3 regions of the Micromonospora sp. NPDC085948 genome follow, and region 3 is predicted to be linked to each of the others. Evidence: riboswitches for the same ligand, from Rfam matches in the RefSeq annotation. Region 3 holds a riboswitch; each other region holds the start of a gene.
What was found. Region 3 has a riboswitch for cyclic di-AMP ahead of AB0O48_RS13925 (NlpC/P60 family protein). Riboswitches for the same ligand answer to the same signal wherever they lie in the genome.
Positions count from the first base shown of each region.

Region 1: linked by a shared signal. The riboswitch ahead of AB0O48_RS11525 (C39 family peptidase) and the one ahead of AB0O48_RS13925 (NlpC/P60 family protein) in region 3 are both predicted to bind cyclic di-AMP.
Region 2: linked by a shared signal. The riboswitch ahead of AB0O48_RS04745 (hypothetical protein) and the one ahead of AB0O48_RS13925 (NlpC/P60 family protein) in region 3 are both predicted to bind cyclic di-AMP.

Region 1 is NZ_JBFBJW010000003.1:413,173-419,615, reverse strand. It holds gene AB0O48_RS11540 (glycosyltransferase) at 1-991, opposite strand, end outside; gene AB0O48_RS11535 (acyltransferase) at 1,268-2,479, shown strand; gene AB0O48_RS11530 (hypothetical protein) at 2,652-3,422, shown strand; cyclic di-AMP (ydaO/yuaA leader) riboswitch at 3,706-3,847, shown strand; gene AB0O48_RS11525 (C39 family peptidase) at 4,079-4,927, shown strand; gene AB0O48_RS11520 (alpha/beta fold hydrolase) at 5,053-5,799, shown strand; gene AB0O48_RS11515 (CDP-glycerol glycerophosphotransferase family protein) at 5,822-6,443, opposite strand, start outside.
Region 2 is NZ_JBFBJW010000001.1:990,780-997,222, forward strand. It holds gene AB0O48_RS04740 (YibE/F family protein) at 1-1,030, shown strand, start outside; cyclic di-AMP (ydaO/yuaA leader) riboswitch at 1,197-1,327, shown strand; gene AB0O48_RS04745 (hypothetical protein) at 1,332-2,351, shown strand; gene AB0O48_RS04750 (carbonic anhydrase) at 2,409-3,131, opposite strand; gene AB0O48_RS04755 (MarR family winged helix-turn-helix transcriptional regulator) at 3,357-3,692, shown strand; gene AB0O48_RS04760 (hypothetical protein) at 3,797-4,156, shown strand; gene AB0O48_RS04765 (hypothetical protein) at 4,307-5,104, shown strand; gene AB0O48_RS04770 (YkvA family protein) at 5,138-5,479, shown strand; gene AB0O48_RS04775 (TIGR03618 family F420-dependent PPOX class oxidoreductase) at 5,511-5,918, shown strand; gene AB0O48_RS04780 (C39 family peptidase) at 6,147-6,443, shown strand, end outside.
Region 3 is NZ_JBFBJW010000004.1:321,123-327,565, forward strand. It holds gene AB0O48_RS13915 (NlpC/P60 family protein) at 1-345, shown strand, start outside; gene AB0O48_RS13920 (N-acetylmuramoyl-L-alanine amidase) at 401-2,377, opposite strand; cyclic di-AMP (ydaO/yuaA leader) riboswitch at 2,612-2,747, shown strand; gene AB0O48_RS13925 (NlpC/P60 family protein) at 2,761-3,801, shown strand; gene dcd (dCTP deaminase) at 3,865-4,443, opposite strand; gene AB0O48_RS13935 (pyridoxamine 5'-phosphate oxidase family protein) at 4,543-5,103, shown strand; tRNA gene AB0O48_RS13940 (tRNA-Gly) at 5,341-5,414, shown strand; gene AB0O48_RS13945 (NUDIX domain-containing protein) at 5,500-5,970, opposite strand.

The DNA of each region.
Region 1 (6,443 bases), on a different contig from region 3:
GGCGCAGCGCCGAGTACGCCAGCCAGTCACCGCGACCGACGAGGCGGTGCTTGAGCCCGGTCGCCCCGGCGGGCAGCGGATAGCCGCCGGTGGGCAGGTACCGGCGGTAGTGCTCGGCGGCCCGGTGGAAGAAGTCCCGCCGCAGGTGCGGGTGCAACCGGTCGTCGTTGCCCACCACCACCAGGTAGTGGCTGATCATCAGCTGGAACAGTTCGGCCTGCAACCGCTCGTCCGGGTGCCTGCGGGCGACCCAGTCCAGCAGGCGCTCGTACTGGGCGAACGCGTCGAAGTGCCGGCCACTGCGGGTGGAGGTGATCGCGCCCTGTCGGCCCTGCCGGTACAGGTAGCAGACCCGGTTCAGCACGGAGATCTTCTCCGCGCCGATCAGCAGCGGATGGCTGAACGGGATGTCCTCGTACCAGCCGGGGAAGAACCGCAGCTCCAACCGGTCCAGGAAGTCCCGGCGGACCACCTTGTTCCAGGCGGTGTGCTGCACCCGCAGCAGTTGCGGCTGGTCGTCCAGGCGGGTCACGCCGGCGATCCCGTGCAGCAGGTGACTGCTCGCGTCGATCTCCCGCCGGCCGTCCTCGTGCACCCGCAGGTGGTCGAGCATCAGCACGTCGGGCTGGTGCTGGCGCAGCCGGTCCAGCACGGCCGCGATCGTGCCCGTCGGCACCCAGTCGTCGCTGTCGATGAACCAGACGTACCGGCCGGTGGCCACGTCGAGCCCGGCGTTGCGGGCCAGACCCAGACCCACGTTGCTGCTCAGGTGCACGACGCGGACGCGGTCGTGGCCGGCGGCGTACGAGCGGAGCATGTCGCCGCAGCCGTCCGGGGAGGCGTCGTCGACGGCGATCAACTCGACCGCGTCCGACTCCCCGGCCGGGATGTCGGCCCGGATCGACTCGAGGCACTGGTACAGGTACGCCTCGACGCCGTACACGGGCACGACGATGCTCAGCAGCGGTGCGTGCGTCGGCTCATTGACCACGCCCGCCACCTTCGACGACCCGGATGGCCGGCCCCGGAACCGCGCGTGACCGCGGATGGTGGAGTCGCTGAACTCCCGCCCAGCAGAAGGTTAACGCCGGCCGGCGGGACCAGGCCCGCGACGGGCGGGACTCGTCCGGTTCACCCGGGAGTGACCCGGTAGGGTGCCCCGGTGCGGCCCCGCCGGGCCGTCGCGGGCGTCGCCGTCGTGCCGTCCACGCCGCGCCGAGGAGGATACGAACGTGCTGGTGACCCTGCCAAGCCTCGGTATCCGCCGATGACGAGCGCCGCCGCGGCGTCGACCGCCCGGCCCGCCCCCGCACCGTCCCGGCTGCCCTCGCTGACCGGGCTGCGCTGGATCGCCGCGCTGCTGGTCTTCGGGTTCCACGCGGGCACCATGCGGATCATCGCCGAGCCGGACGTCAAGGCCGTTGTCGACAAGGTGTTCAGCCTCGGCCTGTCCGGGGTGCAGTTCTTCTTCATCCTCAGCGGGTTCGTGCTGGTCTGGTCGGCCCGCCCCGGCGACTCCCGGCGCACCTTCTGGCGGCGACGGGTTGCCAAGATCTACCCCAACCACCTGGTGCTGTTCATGGCGACGGTGCTTGTCGCCTGGTGGTTCGCCGACCCGGTCCTGCCGGCCGCCGCGCTGGAGAACCTGCTGCTGTTGCAGGCCTGGGACCCCCGGCCGGGCTGGTTCTACAGCATCAACACGGTGAGCTGGTCGCTGTCCTGCGAGTTCTTCTTCTATCTCTGCCTACCGTTGGTGCTGCCGCTGCTGCGCCGGGCCCGGCCGAAGCTGCTCTGGGCGCTGGTCGTCGCGATGCCACTGCTGATCCTCGCGCTCTGGCCGGCCCAACACCTGGTGCCGGAGGTGAGCCGGTGGTGGTTCACCCAGATCTTCCCGCCGGTCCGGTCGCTGGAGTTCTGGTTGGGCGCGGTGGCGGCCGAGCTGATGCGCCGGGGTCTCTGGCGTGGCCCCGGGCTGACCTGGGCCAGCGTCATCTTCGTGGGCGTCTGGGCAGCGGCCGCGCAGTGGATTCCCGCGGAGCTGTGGACCACGCTGCTCGCGGTCGCGTACCTGTTGGTGATCACCGCCGCCGCGGACGCGGACGTGCGGGACCGGCGGTCGCCGTGGCGGTCGCGGCCGCTGGTCTGGCTCGGTGAGGTCTCCTTCGCCTTCTACCTGGTCCACGTGCTGGTGATGACGAGCGTGCTGCGCTTCACCGGCGACTGGGGGATCGGCTTCGAGGGGTGGCGCGGGCCGGCCGTGGTGCTCGGCTTCCTGCTGGTGACCCTGCTCCTCGCCGCGCTGCTGCATCGCTACGTCGAAACCCCGATGATGCGCCGGCTCGCGCCGCGCCGCCCGGCCCGATCGGCGTCCGTCCCCGGACAACGCACGGCCGGAACCCGGGCCACCGGCGACGTCGCCCCCGATACCGGCGGACCCGACCAGACCGACAGTCGATCAACGTACGCGGACACCCGCTGACACCGTCCACCCTGGTCAGGGGGCTCGGCGCGGCGCGCGTCGACACGCCCGCGGTCAATGCGCCCGGGTCGGCACGACGGTAGCGTGGGGACGTGGCTTCCGGTCGCGCTCACCGTGGCCAGGTGGCCGACGGGGCTCCCCATCGCTCTGCTTCCTCAGCGAGGTGCCGACCATGGAGACCACCGTCTTCTACCAGTTCGTAACCGAGGTACCGCAGGCCGCTGCCATCTGGTCGGCCCTGTTCCTGCTGGCGCTCGGCGTGCTCGCCGTGCTTGTCGCCCGGCCCGAAGAGGACCGGCCCACCGCCGACCCGTCCCCGGCCGTGCCGACCGCGCGTGAGGTGGCGGCGGCCGCGATCGTCGACCGGCGCCGGTACGCCGAGGAGGTGGCCGTCGCGGCGGCCGGCGCGGCCCGGACGGCCCAGCGGCGACGCGATGCCTGGCTGGCCAGTCAGGAGCAGGCCGAACGCGCCTGGGCGCGCTACGACGAGGCGGACACCGCCGCGCGCCGCTTCGCGGGGTCCGGGGCGCTGCCCAGCCCGGCCACGCCCCGCACCCCCGCCGAGTACGCCGCCCGGGAGCGCTACCTGCACCGCGCGGCCACGGCGGCGTACTGGCGGGGCGACCTGAGCATGGCGCAGCTCAGCGACGTGTTCGGGCACCGGCACGGCTGGGATCCCCGGCGGCACCCGGTCGAGCAGGAAGCGCTGCTCAGCCGGTCGATCCGGGACGCGAGACGGGCCGACCACCAGGCCGCCGCCAGCGCGGAGCGGGCCGCCTGGCGGGCTGCGGAACTGGCCGCCGAGTCGGCGCGCACCCTTGCCGAGGAGGCGTGCGCGGCAACGGCCCGGCTGCGGCCGAGTCGGGCACCCGCCCGCCGGCTGGTGCGCGGGGCGGCCCGTCCCGCCGTGGTGGCACGCTGGCGCCCGGCCCGCGCGGGTTGAGCCCGATCTGTTGTGTGAGCCCGGTCACGGAATGTGGAATCGGGCGTCCGGCACGTTCGGCGCGATTGTTCCCGGGATTCTGACCGCAGTTTCGGCGACCTGTCCGGTTGTCGCCCACAGGCGTCACCGTAACCGCTTGTCCCATCGAGTCACATCAGCGGCAGAACGCGCAGAAATTGTCGCGCCGATTCGGGTTTACGCAGGTGAACCTGGCTTGGCATGGTGTGAACGGGCCAGTAGTGTCGTCCCGTCCGGTGCGGTAACCGATCGCAACAGGCGACGCCGCGCCGACCCGCTCAATCGTCATGAACGAACCGGGGACCCATCAGTACGTCCGGGGTGAATCCGCGAGCCACGGCCCGCGGTAGGGCGATCTTCCCGCCCGAATCCGTCAGCTAACCCGGTAGGCGGTGTCGGAAGGAGTTCCATCCTCGTGCAGCACCTCTCCACCCCTCGGCTGTTCCCTCGCCTCCACGGCACAGCGGTGCCCCCGCTCATCCGTCCAGTGACGGTGAGCTGACCCCCCGGGTCATCGCCTCACCGCCCGGCCACGCCGGGCGTTCCCCTGAGCGGTTCACCACCCGCGGACCACCGTCCGCGCGATGGCGCCTGCCCGGATACCGGTCCGGCCCCGGTGTGCCGCTCTCCCCCCGACCGTGGAGGACCCCGTGAAGCACACCATGCAGCGTCAGCTCCGCCGCCTCGCGACCGAGCGCCCGTACCAGATCGTCGCCGCCTCCGCCGCGGCCCTCGTGCTCGCCGCCACCACCGGCACCCTGCTCGCCACCGCCGACGACGCGCCGGCCGGCCAGCGCACCGCGACCACTGTCGCCGAGATGCGCACCGACGTCGCCGCCTCCCGGGGCGAGGTGCGGGACGCGTCTCCGTCGGCGAGCGCCGCGCCGAGCAGCGCCGCCCCGGCCACCAGCGCCGCGGCGCCCGCCGCCAAGGCCAGCAGCAACCCGGACCTGACCCGGAAGCCGGAGCGGCCGAAGCCGCCCGCGACAAAGGTGCTCGACTACGAGTACGAGGCGCAGAACACGTACTACAACTGCGGCCCGGCGGCCACCCGCAACGCGCTCAGCGCCACCGGGATCGACCGGACCCAGGAGGAACTCGGCGCCGAACTGGGCACCACCGAGTTGGGCACCAACTCGGCCGAGGACACCACCCGGGTGCTCAACGCCGAGGTGAAGGGCTCCCCGTACCGGACCCGGATGTTCGTCGGCGCGCCCAGCCCGGCGCAGATGGACCGCCTCCAGGCCGACGTCGTCAAGGCCATCACCGACGGCCGCGGCGTGGTCGCCAACGTCGTCGGGGACGCCACCGACACCGACGGCTCCTGGCACTCCTACGGCGGCGGCCACTACATCGCCGTCGTGGGTTACAAGGACAACGGCCGCACGGTACGCATCGCCGACTCGGCGAACCCGGCCGACCCGTCGTACTGGGTCACCACCATCGACCTGGCCAACTGGATCGCCAGCCGGGGCTACTCCGCCTGACCCGGCACGCTGACCGCCACGGGCGCCGTCCCTCACGAGGGGCCGGCGCCCGTCGCGTCCTCCACGGCGGTACGCCCCCGTCGACGACTCTCGTCCCTGGCCGTGAACCGTGGGAGACTGCGGCCGTGGTGGATGAATCGGGTGGTCACGCCGGTCGACGGCCGGTCCTGCTGCTGTTGCACGGCCTGGGGGCCACCGGTGACGTGTGGTTGCCCTGGGCGCCGTACCTGGAGCAACACTGGCCCGGCCGGTGGCTGGCACCGGACCTCGCGGGCCACGGCTGGGCGTCGCCGCTGCCGTCGTACTCCTTCGCCGGCTTCGCCGAGCGGATCGCGCCGGCCCTCGCCCCCGACGACCGGCTCGTCGTGCTCGGGCACTCGCTGGGTGGCGTGGTGGGCCTCGCGTTGGCCGCGCGCGACGCCGGTATGCCGGTGGACGCGGTGGTCGGCTTGGGGATCAAGGCGCTCTGGTCGCCCGCCGAACTGGAACGGGCCGCCGAACTGGCCGCCCGCCCGGTGAGCTGGTTCGCCAGCCGTACCGAGGCGGCCCGCCGCTACCTGCGCGTCTCCGGGCTGGCCGGCCTGCTCCCGCCGGACCACCCGGTGGTGGACGCCGGCCTCCGTCAGGTCGACGGCCGGTGGCGGCTCGCCATGGATCCGAACGCCTTCGCCGTCGGCGAGCCCGACCTGACCGGACTGCTGACGGCGACCGACGTACCGGTGCTGCTGGCGCGCGGCGAGCACGACCCGATGGTCACCGACGCGCAGCTCAAGGAGTACGGCGTGCCGGTCGCCACGCTGCCCGGTCTCGGGCACAACGCGCACGTGGAGAACCCGGCGGCCGTGCTGGCGCTGCTCGACGCGTACCGCTGAGGGTTTGGGCCGTCAGCCCGGGTCAGGCGAGGGGGGAGAGCTGCGGCGAGCGTTCGGCCGCGGGGTCCTCCGACGCCGTCAGCTCCCGGCGCGCGGCGGTCAGGAACGCCTCGGCGTACGACGTGGCGGGGAAGTCACCCAGGTAACGCCGGCGGGTGGCCCAGCGCTCCGCGGCCAGCGGGTCGGTGTCCAGCAGCGCGGTCAACACCTCGTCCACGTTGGACAGATCGCGGCGCAGCACGTAACCCGACGCGGCCAGCGGGAACCGCTCGGTGAACCGGTCGCCCTCGTCGCCCATGTCGGTGACCGCGTACGGCTTGCTGGAGTAGAGGTAGTCCGAGATCACCCCGGACACGTCGGAGATCAGCGCGTCGGACCGGTTCACGCACTCGGTCAGGCTCAGCTCGCGGGCCGTCGCACCGACGACGTGCTGGCGTCCGCTGCGGGCACGATCGGCGACGAGCATCTCGGTCAGCCGGCCCAACTGCCGTGCCGAGGCCGGGTTCTGCGCCGTGTACGGGTGGGACCGCAGGATCACCGTCGCGCCGCGCTCCAGCAGCCGCCGCAGCAGCCCCTCGGCGACCGGCAGCGAGCAGTAGTCGGCGTCGGCGTGGTGCCCGGTCCAGGTCGGGGTGTAGAGCACG
Region 2 (6,443 bases), on a different contig from region 3:
ACGTGTCGACGTCGGCGACGAGATCATCCTGGTCGAGTTGACCGATCCGACCGATCCCACGGTCAGCAACTGGAACATCGCCGAGCATCAGCGCGGCACCCCGCTGGTGTGGCTGGCGGTGGTCTTCGCCGCCGCGATCGTCGCGTTCGGCCGGTGGCGGGGGTTGGCCGCGCTCGCCGGGTTGGCGGCCAGCTTCGCCATCCTGCTCACCTTCGTGCTGCCGGGCATCGGCGCCGGCCGGTCACCGCTCCTGGTGGCGGTGGTCGGTGCCGCCCTGATCATGTTCGTGGTGCTCTATCTGACCCACGGCGTCACCGCGCAGACCTCGGTCGCGGTGCTCGGCACCCTGGGCAGCCTGGTGCTGACCGGCGCGCTCGCCACCGTCGCCACCGCGGCGACCCACCTCACCGGCTTCGGCAGTGAGGACGCCACGACACTGTCGATGTTCCAGGGTGACGTGGACCTGCACGGCCTGCTGCTCGCCGGGATCATCATCGGTTCGCTCGGGGTGCTCGACGACGTGACGGTCACCCAGGCGGCCACCGTCACCGAGCTGTCGAACGCCAATCCCGGGCTGACCCGCTTGCAGCTGTACCGCGCGGCGACCCGCGTCGGCCGGGCGCACATCGCCTCCACTGTCAACACCATCGTGCTGGCGTACGCGGGCGCGTCGCTGCCCCTGCTGCTCCTGCTCACCGCCGACGCGCGGCCGATCGGGCAGTTGCTCACCAGCGAGTTCCTCGCGCAGGAGATCGTCCGCAGCGCGGTCGCCACCCTCGGGCTGATCGCCGCCGTGCCACTGACCACCGGGCTGGCCGCGATCGTGACCGCCGCCGGGCGCACCGAGACCACGCCGCCCGCCGAGGTCGCTCGGCCGCGCCCCCAGGCCGACCGGGCGGAGGCGCTGGCCGCCCTCAGCTCACCGCGCACCTCTCGACCCGACGAGCCGGACCAGACGCGGACCCCGCCCCCATCCACCGCCACCGACGGGTGGCCGGAGTCGAACAGGAGCACGGATACGGCATGGTGACACTCCTCAGCGTGACCAGATCGGGCCTCCCCCCTGAGAACCGCGTCACTGGTCACCCAACGCTATGGCGAAATGACACTTTTGGTCGGCATCCAGGCGTAGCTCACCCAGTCGACTCTCGGGTAACCTCGCTGCCGGTTACCGATGAAGGCGCGAAGCGGCGCCTGCGGTGCCACCGCCCAATCGCCAACCGGCGAGCCGGGGACCCAGGTGTGTGGGGTGAATCCGCGTCAGCGGTAGGGGCCACTTCCGCCCCGAACCCGTCAGCTAACCCGGTCGGCGGTCGACGGAAGGGAACATTGTGACGGCACCCCTACGCCGCTGGCTGACACCCGTGGTGGCCGTGATCGCCGCACTGACCGTGCTCGCCGGCCCCCTCCCGGCCCACGCCGCCCCGACGACCCCCACACCGTCCGGGCACGAGGAGGACGACGAGCCCAAGCTGCTCAACGACGTCATCGAGCAGGTGAACCGCGACTACTCCGCCGCCAAGTCCAAACTGGACAAGTCCAAGAAACGGCAGTTGGAGTTGGCGCTGGAGGTGGACCGGGCCAAGGCCGACCTGGACGCGCTGGCGCCACAGGTCGGGCAGATCGCCTCCCAGTCGTACCGGACCGGTCGGATCGGTGCGCTGGCGATGCTGCTCGAGAGCAACGCCCCGGACACGTTCGTGCAGCGCGCCGCGATGCTCGACGAGATCAACATGGTGAACGAGAACAAGCTCGCCGAGGTCAACGCGGTGAAGGCCCGTGCCGAGCAGGCCAAACTGCTCCTCGACACCGAGGTCCGCGAGCAGCAGAAGCAGACCGCCGTGATGGCCAAGCGCAAGAGCGAGGCCGACAAGGCGCTCGCCCTGGTCGGCGGCAAGGGCTTCACCGGCGGCCTGGTGGACGCCACCTCGCCGGTCGCCAAGATCGGCCCGGGTCGCACCGCCGACGGCGACTGGAAGGCGCAGTCCTGTAGCGAGAAGGACCCCACCACGTCCGGCTGCGTCACGCCGCGCACACTGCACGCGTACAAGGAGGTCAGGCGGGCCGGCTTCACCCGGTTCGTCGGCTGTCACCGCAATGGTGGACCGTACGAGCACCCGAAGGGCCGCGCCTGCGACTGGTCGCTCCAGAAGAGCGGCTTCTCACCCTGGCACAACGAGGACACCCGGACGTACGGCAACAACGTCGCCGCGTTCCTCATCCGCAACGCGGACCGGCTCGGCATCTACTACGTGATCTGGAACCGGCAGATCTGGTTCCCGGCGACCGGCTGGAAGTCGTACAGCGGGCCGTCGAACCACACCGACCACGTGCACATGTCGATGCTCTGACCCGCAGCATCCTTCGTCGAGGGCCGTTCCGCGTCGCGCGGGGCGGCCCTCGACGCGTCAGGCGGCCGCGACCGGTTCGGCTGACGCGGTCGGCACGCCGAGCGCCGCGAAGCCGGCCGGCACGGCGGCCACCGGGCGCACCACCCCGGCGGCGAGCCGGTACGACACACCCACCACCGCGCACCGTCCCTGCGCCACCTCGGCGGCCAGCACGGGCGACTGCCCGAGCAGCGCCTCGACGGTCTGCGCGATGTGGATGTCGACGATCCCGTCGATGTCGTCCACGCCCTCGGTCTCGGCCCGGCGCAGGCTGGGCAGCACGGCATCGACGACCGCGCCCAGGTGCCCGGGGGGCTGGGTGCCGGTCGCGACGGTCTCCCGCGCCGCCTGCACCGCCCCGCACGAGTCGTGGCCGAGCACCACCACCAGCGGGGTGCCGAGGACGGTCACCGCGTACTCCACGCTGCCGAGCACCTCCGGACCGGCCGTGTGCCCGGCCGTGCGGACCACGAACAGGTCACCCAGCCCCCGGTCGAAGATGATCTCGGCGGCCAGCCGGGAGTCGGAGCAGCCGACGATCACCGCGAACGGATGCTGCCCGTCGGCCACGGCGGACCGGCGCCCGGCGTCCTGGTTGGGGTGGCGCGGGACCCCGCTGACGAAGCGCTGGTTGCCGGCGGTCAGCTCGGCGTACGCCCGGGCCGGCTCGGTGGGTGCGGACGCCTGGTCGGCGATCCGCTGCGAACCCGGCTGGCCGCCGGGAGTTCCAGGACGACTCATCCCCGCACCTCGTCTTCATGCGTCTGACCTGGTCAGAGGGCTTATCAGCGGGCCGGCGGCGGCGCTGGCTCGGGCTCCACCGTCACACGCACCGTAAGATGCGTCAAGGTATGCGTGATTTAGATTTCATACGTTGACACCGGTTCGACCCCTGGGTGCCGCACCGGACGCACGACGGGCGAGACTCCCGGGGGCAGGGCGGACGCCCGGAGAGGCGGTCACACGATGGCGAGCACGGCGACGGGTGCCACCGGCGGCGGGCGGAACTGGACGTTCCTCACCAACCACGGGCACGTGCTGCTGGCCATCGCCCGCGACCCCACCGCCCGGCTACGCGACGTCGCTGCGGAGGTCGGGGTGACCGAACGGGCCGCGCAGGCGATCGTCGCCGACCTGGAGGCGGAGGGTTACCTGCACCGCACCCGCGTCGGACGGCGCAACGAGTACACCCTCAACCCGGCCGGTCGGTTCCGGCACCCCGCCGAGGCCGACCGCCAGGTCGGTGACCTGCTCGCGCTGTTCGCCGAAACGCCCACCACGGAGGTCGCCCCCGAGGTCTGACCCACGCGACACCCACCCTCCACAGTGCACATGGTGGTGGCGGTCACGCCGACCCGGGCCGTCGCCGTGCTGCGCCACGGCAGAGCAGGCGTTAGGTTGGTCGGGTGTCGTCCGCAGTGTTGATCCGCCCGGCCCGTTGGGCTGTGCTGCGGTCACTGCGTGAGCTGACCCGACTGGCGATCACCGCGCTGGTGCTCGCGGTCGGCCTGGGCGGCGCCCTCGCCGCGACCCCACCGCCCGCCTCGACGCAGCTACGGCCCAGTGCCGTGAGCAGCCGGGTGGCGAGTGTCCGTCCCGATGCCGCGCCGGCCACCGAGCGGACGGCCCAGCCCGCTGCCGCCCGGCCGGCTGACCCGGCGGGCACCACCGCGCTGACCTCGCCGATCGCGGAGAGCCGGGGTCAGGCCCCGGCCATCGATCCCGGCCGTGGCACCCCCGCGCGACGCGGGCCACCCGTCCGCTGAGCCTGGCCCGGTGATCCCCGGGGGCCTTGCCCGGCCCCGGGTAGTCCGTCGCAGCAGCTGAGTCGCCCCGACGGGATGACCCGTCGCCCGCTGCCGTCGGGCTCCTCCTGCCACCCGTCGATACCCGCCTTCGACCGCGAGGTGCTGATCATGCAAACCGTTCTCTCCGCCGCCCTGCCCGACCTGTCCCGAGCCGCCGTCATCTGGCTGAGCCTGCTCGGGTTCGTCGGCGTCGCCGTCGCCGCTCTTCTGCTACGGCCCGGCCGGCTCCGCCTCGACCCGGGTGCCCGGATCCGCCGCGCGGCCATGCCGAGCCAACTCGAACAGGCGCAGGAGGAACGGGAGCAGAGCCGCTACGCGCAGGAGGTAGCCGTGGCCGCGACGCGGGCGACCACCACCGCTCAGCGCCGCCGAACGGAGTGGGTGGCCGCGCAGGAGGCGGTCGAGGCAGCCTGGCAGACGTACGAGGCGGCCGAGGCGGCCGTCCGGCGACTCGACGCGGCAGCCGCCATGCCCCTGCCGCAGACCGCCCGCACCCCCGCCGAGTACGCGGACCGCGAGCGCTACCTGCACCGTGCCGCGCTGGACGCGTACTGGCGGCGGGAGTTGTCGGTGGAGCAGCTCAGCGACGTCTTCGCGCACCGCGACGGCTGGGACCCGCGGCTGCACCCGGTCGCACAGGAGCTGGTGCTGCGGCGGGCGATTCGCGACAACCTGGCGGCCCGGCACGCCGCGGCCCGCGAGCAGGAGCAGGTTGCCTGGCGGGCGGCCGAGTTGGCCGTCGCGGCGGCCCGCAGTCTGCGCGAGGAGGCCCACGCGGCCACCGGGCGACGGGTCGCGGAGTCGGCGTCGGTGCTGCCGCTGAGCGAGGTGGTCAAGCCGTCGGTCGAGCAGACCCGGGAAAACACGGTGACCGCTCGCGGCCGCGCGGCGGTGCCCGCGTTCTGAGCCGCGCGGTTCCCGGTGGGTTAGCGTGACGGCATGTCCCGAGAGGCGTGGGTCCTCGTGGTGATCGCCGGCATCCTGGCCATCGCCACACTTGTCGGTGCCGTGGTGCTGGCGGTACGGGTGGTGCGTACGCGGCGGATGTTGACCGGGCTCGGCACCGGCGGCAAGGTCGCCTTCTACGGCGCGCTGATCTACACGATCTTCCCGATCGACGTCCTTCCGGACCCGATCTACCTGGACGACATGGGTGTCCTGGCCGGCGCGCTGATCTACCTCACCCGGCTGGTGCACAAGCGCCGGGCGGCCGCCCACCAACTGCCCGGCCAGCCCGATTCGTCGACCGATCGGGAGCGGGCACGCCGTCAGGTGCCATGATCGGGGTCGGTTCGGTGAACAGGGGACGGGCATGGCGGGCGATCATCGGTTGGACGTGCACGACGAGCGTGTCGTCGCCTTCTGCGCGGAACGGCACCTCGCGACCCTGACCACCATTCGTGCGGACGGGACCCCACACGTCGTACCGGTCGGGGTGACCCTCGACCCGGCGGCCGGGCTGGCCCGGGTCATCACCTCCGGCAGCTCCCGCAAGGCCCGTCAGGTGGCCGCCGCCGGTGCGGCGGGCGCGGCGGTGGCGGTCTGCCACGTGGACGGCCGCCGCTGGCTGACCATCGAGGGCCGGGCGGTGCTGCGATCGGATCGGGCCGCCGTGGCGGAGGCGGAGCGACGCTACGCCGAGCGGTATCGCACCCCGCGTCCTAATCCGGAACGCGTCGTCATCGAGATCACCGTCACCGGGCTGCTCGGGAGCCTCTGACCCCGAGGTACGCAGGAATCCCGCCCGGCCGGCCGTCGTTGCACCCTCTCGCGACGCCCGTACCTCCGCGGCCGGCGGAATGCCCGCCGGAGCAGGGCCGTTACGTCCCCGGTACGGCAGCGGCCCAGACCGCCGCTGGTCGTCGCCCCCGGTGCTGAGCCGAGCGCCATTCCCGGTGCTGCGCCCTCCGCCAGTTGGAGGCGCCAACCCCCGAACGGAGACTCGACCATGAACCCGATCATCCAGAAGAGCGGGCTGTCCGTCGTCGGCATGCTGGTCGCCGGCGGTTGTGCCCTCGGCCCGGCGATGGCCGCCCAGGCCGCACCGGCTCCGGCCGCGCCGACCTCGTCGAGCCAGAGCGACCGGTCCGCCGAGCGGGTCCTGAGCGTCGACTACCAGGCGCAGCCGAACTTCTTCTACTGCGGCCCGGCCGCGACGCGGATCGCGCTGTCCGCCCAGGGCAAGGCGCTCTCCCAGGACGAGGTGGCCACGCTGCTCGGCACCACCGAGGCGGGCACCCCGTCG
Region 3 (6,443 bases):
GCCGCCCAGAAGGCGATCAAAACCGCCTGCCAGCAGGTCGGCGACCCGTACGTCTGGGGTGCCACCGGCCCGAACTCGTTCGACTGCTCGGGGCTGACCCAGTACGCCTACCGGTCGGCCGGGATCTCCCTCACCCACCACACCGGAGACCAGTGGAACGAGGGCAAGGCCGTGCCGCGATCCGAGGCTCGTCCTGGTGACCTGGTCTTCTTCTACTCGGGCCTGAGTCATGTCGGGCTGTATCTGGGTAACAACCAGATGGTGCACGCACCACGAGCCGGTAAACCGGTGCAGGTGTCCAGCATCAACACGATGCCCGTCGCCGGGTTCCGCAGACCTGGCTGATCCACCCCGTGCGACACGACGGCCCCCGGTCACCGACCGGGGGCCGTCGTCGTTGTCAGCGGGGTGCGCCCACCGGGGACGGCAGGAGCTGCACGTCGGCCAGGTCGACGTACATGATGCGGTGGCCGAACTGGATCTGCGCGTACCTGTTCTTGCCGCGGATCACCGTCCAGTCACCGGGCGAGGAGCCGTCGACAGTGCTGGCCCGGTAGTACTCGCCCGGCAGCACCGCGCCGACGGCGTACCGCTGCCCGGCGGCAAGGGTGTACTGCAGTGGCGAGATCGTCTGGTAGGGCACGCCGGCCGGGTAGGCCGCCTGTTCCGGGTAGGCCCGTCCGTACACCGGGATGGTGGTCCGGCCGGGCTTCGGAGTGGCCACCAGGCCGACCGTCCAGCTGGCGGTGGGCGCGGACGCCGGGTTGTGGAACCAGGCGCGTTGCCCGAGATACCAGATCGCCGTCCAGTCGCCCTGCCGGCCGGCCAGCGCGTACGTCTGGCCGGCGGAGGCGCGGGCGCCGTGATCCGACACCTCCATGGTGTTCGGGGTGCCGTCGGGGCGGAGCGCGACGTCGTTCACCAGTGGCGCGTCCGCGGCCGGCGCGGAGCGCAGCACCACCGCCGAGGAGCCGCGTGGCGCGCACGGCACGCCGGCGGTGACGCAGCCGACGAACGCCGGCTGGTTGGTGGCGAAGTCCGGGTCGATCCGGACCAGACCGGTGGCGGGGGTGCCGGTGTCCAACCGGGGCGCGTGCAGCAGCTCGAAGTAGTGGTTCCAGTCCCAGTACGGGCCGGTGTCCCAGTGCATTCCACGGACGTTCGCGGCGATGGTGCCGGGCACGTTGTCGTGGCCGATGATGTGCTGGCGGTCCAGCGGGACGCCCAGCCGCAGCGCGAGGTGTCGGACCAACTTCGCCGAGGTCCGGTACATCGCCTCGGTGTACCAGGTGCCCTGCGCCGCGAAGCCCTCGTGCTCCAGCCCGACCGCCTTGGCGTTGACGTACCAGTTGCCGGCGTGCCAGGCGACATCCTTGGTCTTGACGTGCTGGGCGATGTGCCCGTCCACCGAGCGCAGCGTGTAGTGCCAGCTCACGTAGGTCGGGTCTTGGACGAGTCGCAGGGTGGTGGCCCAGCTTCCCTCGGTGTCGTGGATGACGATGTACTCGATCTTCTGCCGGGCGGGCCGGTCGGACAGGTCGTGGTTGCCGTAGTCCCCGTCGCCGAACGCCGCGTAGGGCGCCGGGATCCACTCGCAGGAGATGGTCCGGGGGCATTCCAGCCCGTCCGGGCGGGCGAGCCGACGCAGACCCAGCCGGTCCAGCCACGATCGCTGCGGCCGGATCGTCCGGGCCGGCAGCGTGATCCGCTGGCCGTCGTCGGTCACCCGCGACTCGCCGCTGCCGATGGTGGTGAAGACCTCGTCGGCGAAGGCCGCCGCGGCGTCGGCGCTGTCCGCGCCGGCGTAGCGGGCCACCGCGCCGTACCAGCTGGCCGGGTCGGTGCCGGCACCGACCGGCGCGCCCAACTCCCGCTGGTACGAGGCCAGCAGCGCGGCCCCGCCCCGGATGTTGACGTCGGCGTCGGTGCGCAGCGCGTCGGGGGTCGCGCCGGTCAGCGCGGCGGCGGCATCCACGGTCTGCAAGGCGGCGGCGGGTGGCGCCGGGTCCTCGGCCGGCCGGGGCGCGGGTGCCAGCGCGGTGCGGGAGTTGTCGCCACGCGGGTCCTCGGTGCCGGTGTCGTGGTGGCCGCCCACGGGCAGGGCGGTCACGTGTCGGGCGTCGGTCAGGTGCATGGGGCCGTAGCCGCCACTGGTGCTGGGTGTGCCGGCGTTGCTGTCCCAGCGGGACTCCAGGTAGGAGACGCCGAGCAGCACGTCGGTCGGTACGCCGTACTCGGCCGCCGCGGCGGCGTACCGCTGCTGGCGGTCGGCCGTGGGTGCGGCGGCGGTTGCGGGTGGTGGGACCGCGGTCGCGGCGGCGACCACGGCGGCGGCGAGCAGCGCACGCCGGCCGAGGAGCAGGGTTGGATGGTGCATCGAACCCCCTAGATTTCACGGATGAAGGTGAGGTCACCCTCGCGCCGTCCGGGAGTCCGCGTCAATACCTTTCTATGTGTCGACTCGTTGGGAAAGAATTCTTCACCTACGGCCGGTGATCCTTTCCGATCGGTACGGAGTGTCACGGCCGCACGGGTTGCGGAGTGGTAACAAGCGTCTCTACTCTGGTCATTCGTCGGCCCGATAGCAGCTCCGTCCAGCCCGGGCGGTAACGGTCCGACACCGCCGAGTCGTTTCCGAACGAACCGGGGACCCATGTCCCCCGGGGTGAATCCGCAGTCACTGCGGTAGGGCGCCCACTTCCCGCCCGAACCCGTCAGCTAACCCGGTAGGCGGTCAGGAAGAAGGAGTACGGAACCCCGGTGGCACTCCATGCCCCGCGGCCGTCGTCCGAGCGGTCGGCAGCAGCCGGCCCGCCGTCGATCGCGCCGCGCCCACGCTGGTCCCGCTTCACCACCGCGCTCGCCGCCCTGGCCGGCGTCGCCGTCGTCCTGACCGGCAGCGCCACGGCGGCCCACGCCGACCCGTCCGTCGCCGAGATCGAACGCCAGATCGACGCCGACTGGAACAAACTCGAACCGGTCATCGAACAGCACAACGCCACCCGCATCGACCTCGCCAACAAGCGCAGGCAGGCCCAGGCGCTGGCCGCCCGGATCGCCCCGCTGGAGCGTCAGGTCGACGCCGCCATGGACAAGGTCAGTGCCCTGGCCGTACGCGCCTACAAGGGCGAGAACGTGCTGACCGTCAACGCGGTGCTGGGCAGCCAGTCACCCAGCGAGGTGGTCGGCCAGCTCGAAATGCTCGACCGCTTCGCGCACAACCAGCAGCAGGACGTCCGCGAGGTGGCCGACCTGCGCGACGAGCTGGCCAGGCAGAAGGCGCCACTCGACGAGATGGTGACCCAGCTGACCCGTACCGAGGCTCAGTTGGCGGCGAAGAAGAAGCAGATCAACGACGAGATCGACAAGCTGCAGAAGCTGCGCCTCAAGGTGTACGGCAGCGGTGGCGGCGGTCCGTTGCGCCCAGCTCCCTGCCCCGGCAGCTATCCCGGCGGCGCCGCGGGCACGGCGGTCAAGTTCGCCTGCGCGCAGATCGGCAAGCCCTACGTCTGGGGTGCCGAGGGCCCGAACTCGTACGACTGCTCCGGGCTGATGCTGGCCGCCTGGGCGAAGGCCGGTGTGTCCCTGCCGCACAACGCCGCCGCGCAGAGCCGCGTCACCAAGAACGTCAGCAAGGCCGACCTGCGCCCCGGCGACCTGGTCTTCTACTACAGCGACATCCACCACGTCGGCATGTACGTCGGTGGCGGCTGGGTGGTGCACGCCTCGCAGGCCGGTCAACCGGTCAAGATGAAGAAGGTCGACGACGGCCCGATCCACAGCTACGGCCGTCCAGGCTGATCAGGGGTACTGACCGAAGGGCCCGCCGCGACTCGTCGCGGCGGGCCCTTGTCGTTCACGGGGTCAGCGGGTGGGCCAGGTGCGCCAGTGCTGCCAGGCGCGGCTGGGCGTCGGCCCCCGCTGCCCCTGGTAGCGCGAGCCGTAGACCGCCGAGCCGTACGGGTGCTCGGCCGGCGAGGAGAGCCGGAAGATGCAGAGCTGCCCGATCTTCATGCCCGGCCAGAGAGTGATGGGCAGGTTCGCCACGTTCGAGAGTTCGAGCGTGACGTGACCGGAGAAGCCGGGGTCGATGAAGCCGGCGGTGGAGTGCGTCAGCAGCCCGAGCCGCCCCAGTGAACTCTTGCCCTCCAGCCGGCCGGCGAGCTGGTCGCCCAGCGAGATGACCTCAAGCGTCGAGGCGAGCACGAACTCCCCGGGGTGCAGCACGAACGGCTCCCCGTCGGGCACCTCGACCGCCGACGTCAGGTCGTCCTGCTGCATCGCCGGGTCAATGTGGGTGTAGAGGTGGTTGTTGAAGACCCGGAAAAGCCGGTCCAGCCGTACGTCGATGCTGGAAGGTTGGACCAGGGTGGGCTCGAACGGCTCCAGGCCCAGCGTGCCGGCCTTGATCTCGGAGACCAGGTCGCGGTCGGAGAGCAGCATCGGACCACCTTAGCCGCGGGCCTCAAAACCCCCGAATTCGGTGCCGGTGACCAGCGCGTCGAGGTCGCCGCTCGTACATTTGTTCGATAGAATGCCCACATGGCTTCCTGGTCCGAATTCGCCGCCGACGAGCCCCGACTCGCCGACGGGATCCGCGTTCTCCTCCAGCAGTACGGGCCGGGCTTCGGCTATCTGGCCACGGTCCGTGCCGACGGCGGGCCCCGGGTCCATCCGGTCTCCCCGGTCATCACCGACGAGGGTCTGTTCTGCTTCATCATCGACTCCCCGAAGCGCCGTGACCTCGAACGCGACGGCCGCTACGCGCTGCACTCGTTCCCGCCGGAGGAGAGCGACGACGAGGCGTACGTGGCGGGTCATGCCCGCCCGGTGACCGATCCGGCGCGAGTCGCCCGGTTGGCGCAGGGCGCCCGCGCCGAGCCGCAGGTCGACTGGCAGCTGTTCGAGTTCACCATCGACGTGGCGATGCTGACCCGCCGCGAGCAGCACATCACCGGCGTCCCAGGCCTCGCGCCGGGCCGGCCGGCCGTTCGGGTCTGGCTCGACCCGCAGGCGCCATCGGCGATGGCGCCCGCGCCGCTCAGCGTGCCGCAGACCCGCCCGACCCGCCGCAGCCGCGACGTCCAGTGCACGGCCGCCTAGACCACGGCCCAGCGACAGCGAATGCCGGCTCCGTGCTGACGGAGCCGGCATTCGGCTGTCCGCCCCGCGTCCGGCCGGCGGTCGCCCGGCATGACCAACTCGGTTTCGGTGATGTCGCGGTGTCCCGCCGCTCGGATACCCCGACTTCCAAGACACCGAGTGGATCAACCCGGGCCGAGCGGCGGGCGGGGTACCTGGGTGCACGGGCTCGACGACTCGGGTACAGTGGTGCCGCTTGCGGGTGTAGTTCAATGGCAGAACATCAGCTTCCCAAGCTGACAGTGCGGGTTCGATTCCCGTCACCCGCTCCACGCACGGAAGCCCTGGTCAGGACTCACGTCCTGCCGGGGCTTCCGTGGTTCTAGGCCATGCTGAACAGGGCATGGGGCCACCAGTTCAGCTTCGGTGCCTTTCCAGGGCCGAATGCACACCCGTGGAGACCGCCGAGGCGTTGGGTAGGTCCGTAAGGTCCACGGCTACCCACCGGGCCTGGGAGATCTCCCCGTTTGGGTTGAGTTCGGTCGAGGTCGCGTGCAGGCGGACAACCGTCAGGTAGCCCCGTTTGCCGCCGTTGGTGGTCACGCGTTCCTCGAGCACAAGAGCGGACGAGTCCAATTGAACGCCCAGCTCCTCGATGCACTCGCGCCTGGCTGCCTGCTGAGGTGTCTCTCGGGCCGGCCGGTATCCGCCTCCGGGCAGCCTCCAGAGGGACTGGTCACCGTAGCTGTGTCGGACGAGGAGGACTCGATCGGCGTCGACCGGGTGGATGATCAGCGCCTTCACGCCGTAGATGGTCGGCTTGACGATCCGCCAGTACGCCCGACGCAGGTGATACAGCAGCCTGAACGCGAACGGCGGAATCCTCATCTGGCCATCCAATCGGTGAGCCACGCGAGTCTGATTTTCCTCCGACGATGGCAGGATCGCATAGATGGGAACGGCCGGGAGCCCGTGGTGGCAGACAGCGAAGACGCCCAAGCAGGGTTTCCTCCTGGGAGGTGTCTGGCTCCTTCTTGTCGTGACGTACGTGGTGTTTTCCATCAGGAGGCCGATCAGTTGGTCGATATTCATCGCCGCGCTGGCAGCACTGCTTGCCGTTGGCCACCTGGTTTCAGCCGTGCTGCTGCTTCGGGCACGAGCCGGAAGGCGCCGGACCGGGGAAGAGTCCGAGTGATGAGGAATGAATTCCACACTCATTCAGGCTGATTTATGGGTTGATGGTGGCGATGCCCGGTGCGACCCGAACTGTCGGCGGCAGCAATCATCCGGGTGCGGACAGGTGCCCGTGGCGCGCTCGATGCAGGAGCGGGCAGCGGTAGCCAAAGACGTGTCGAGTAAGC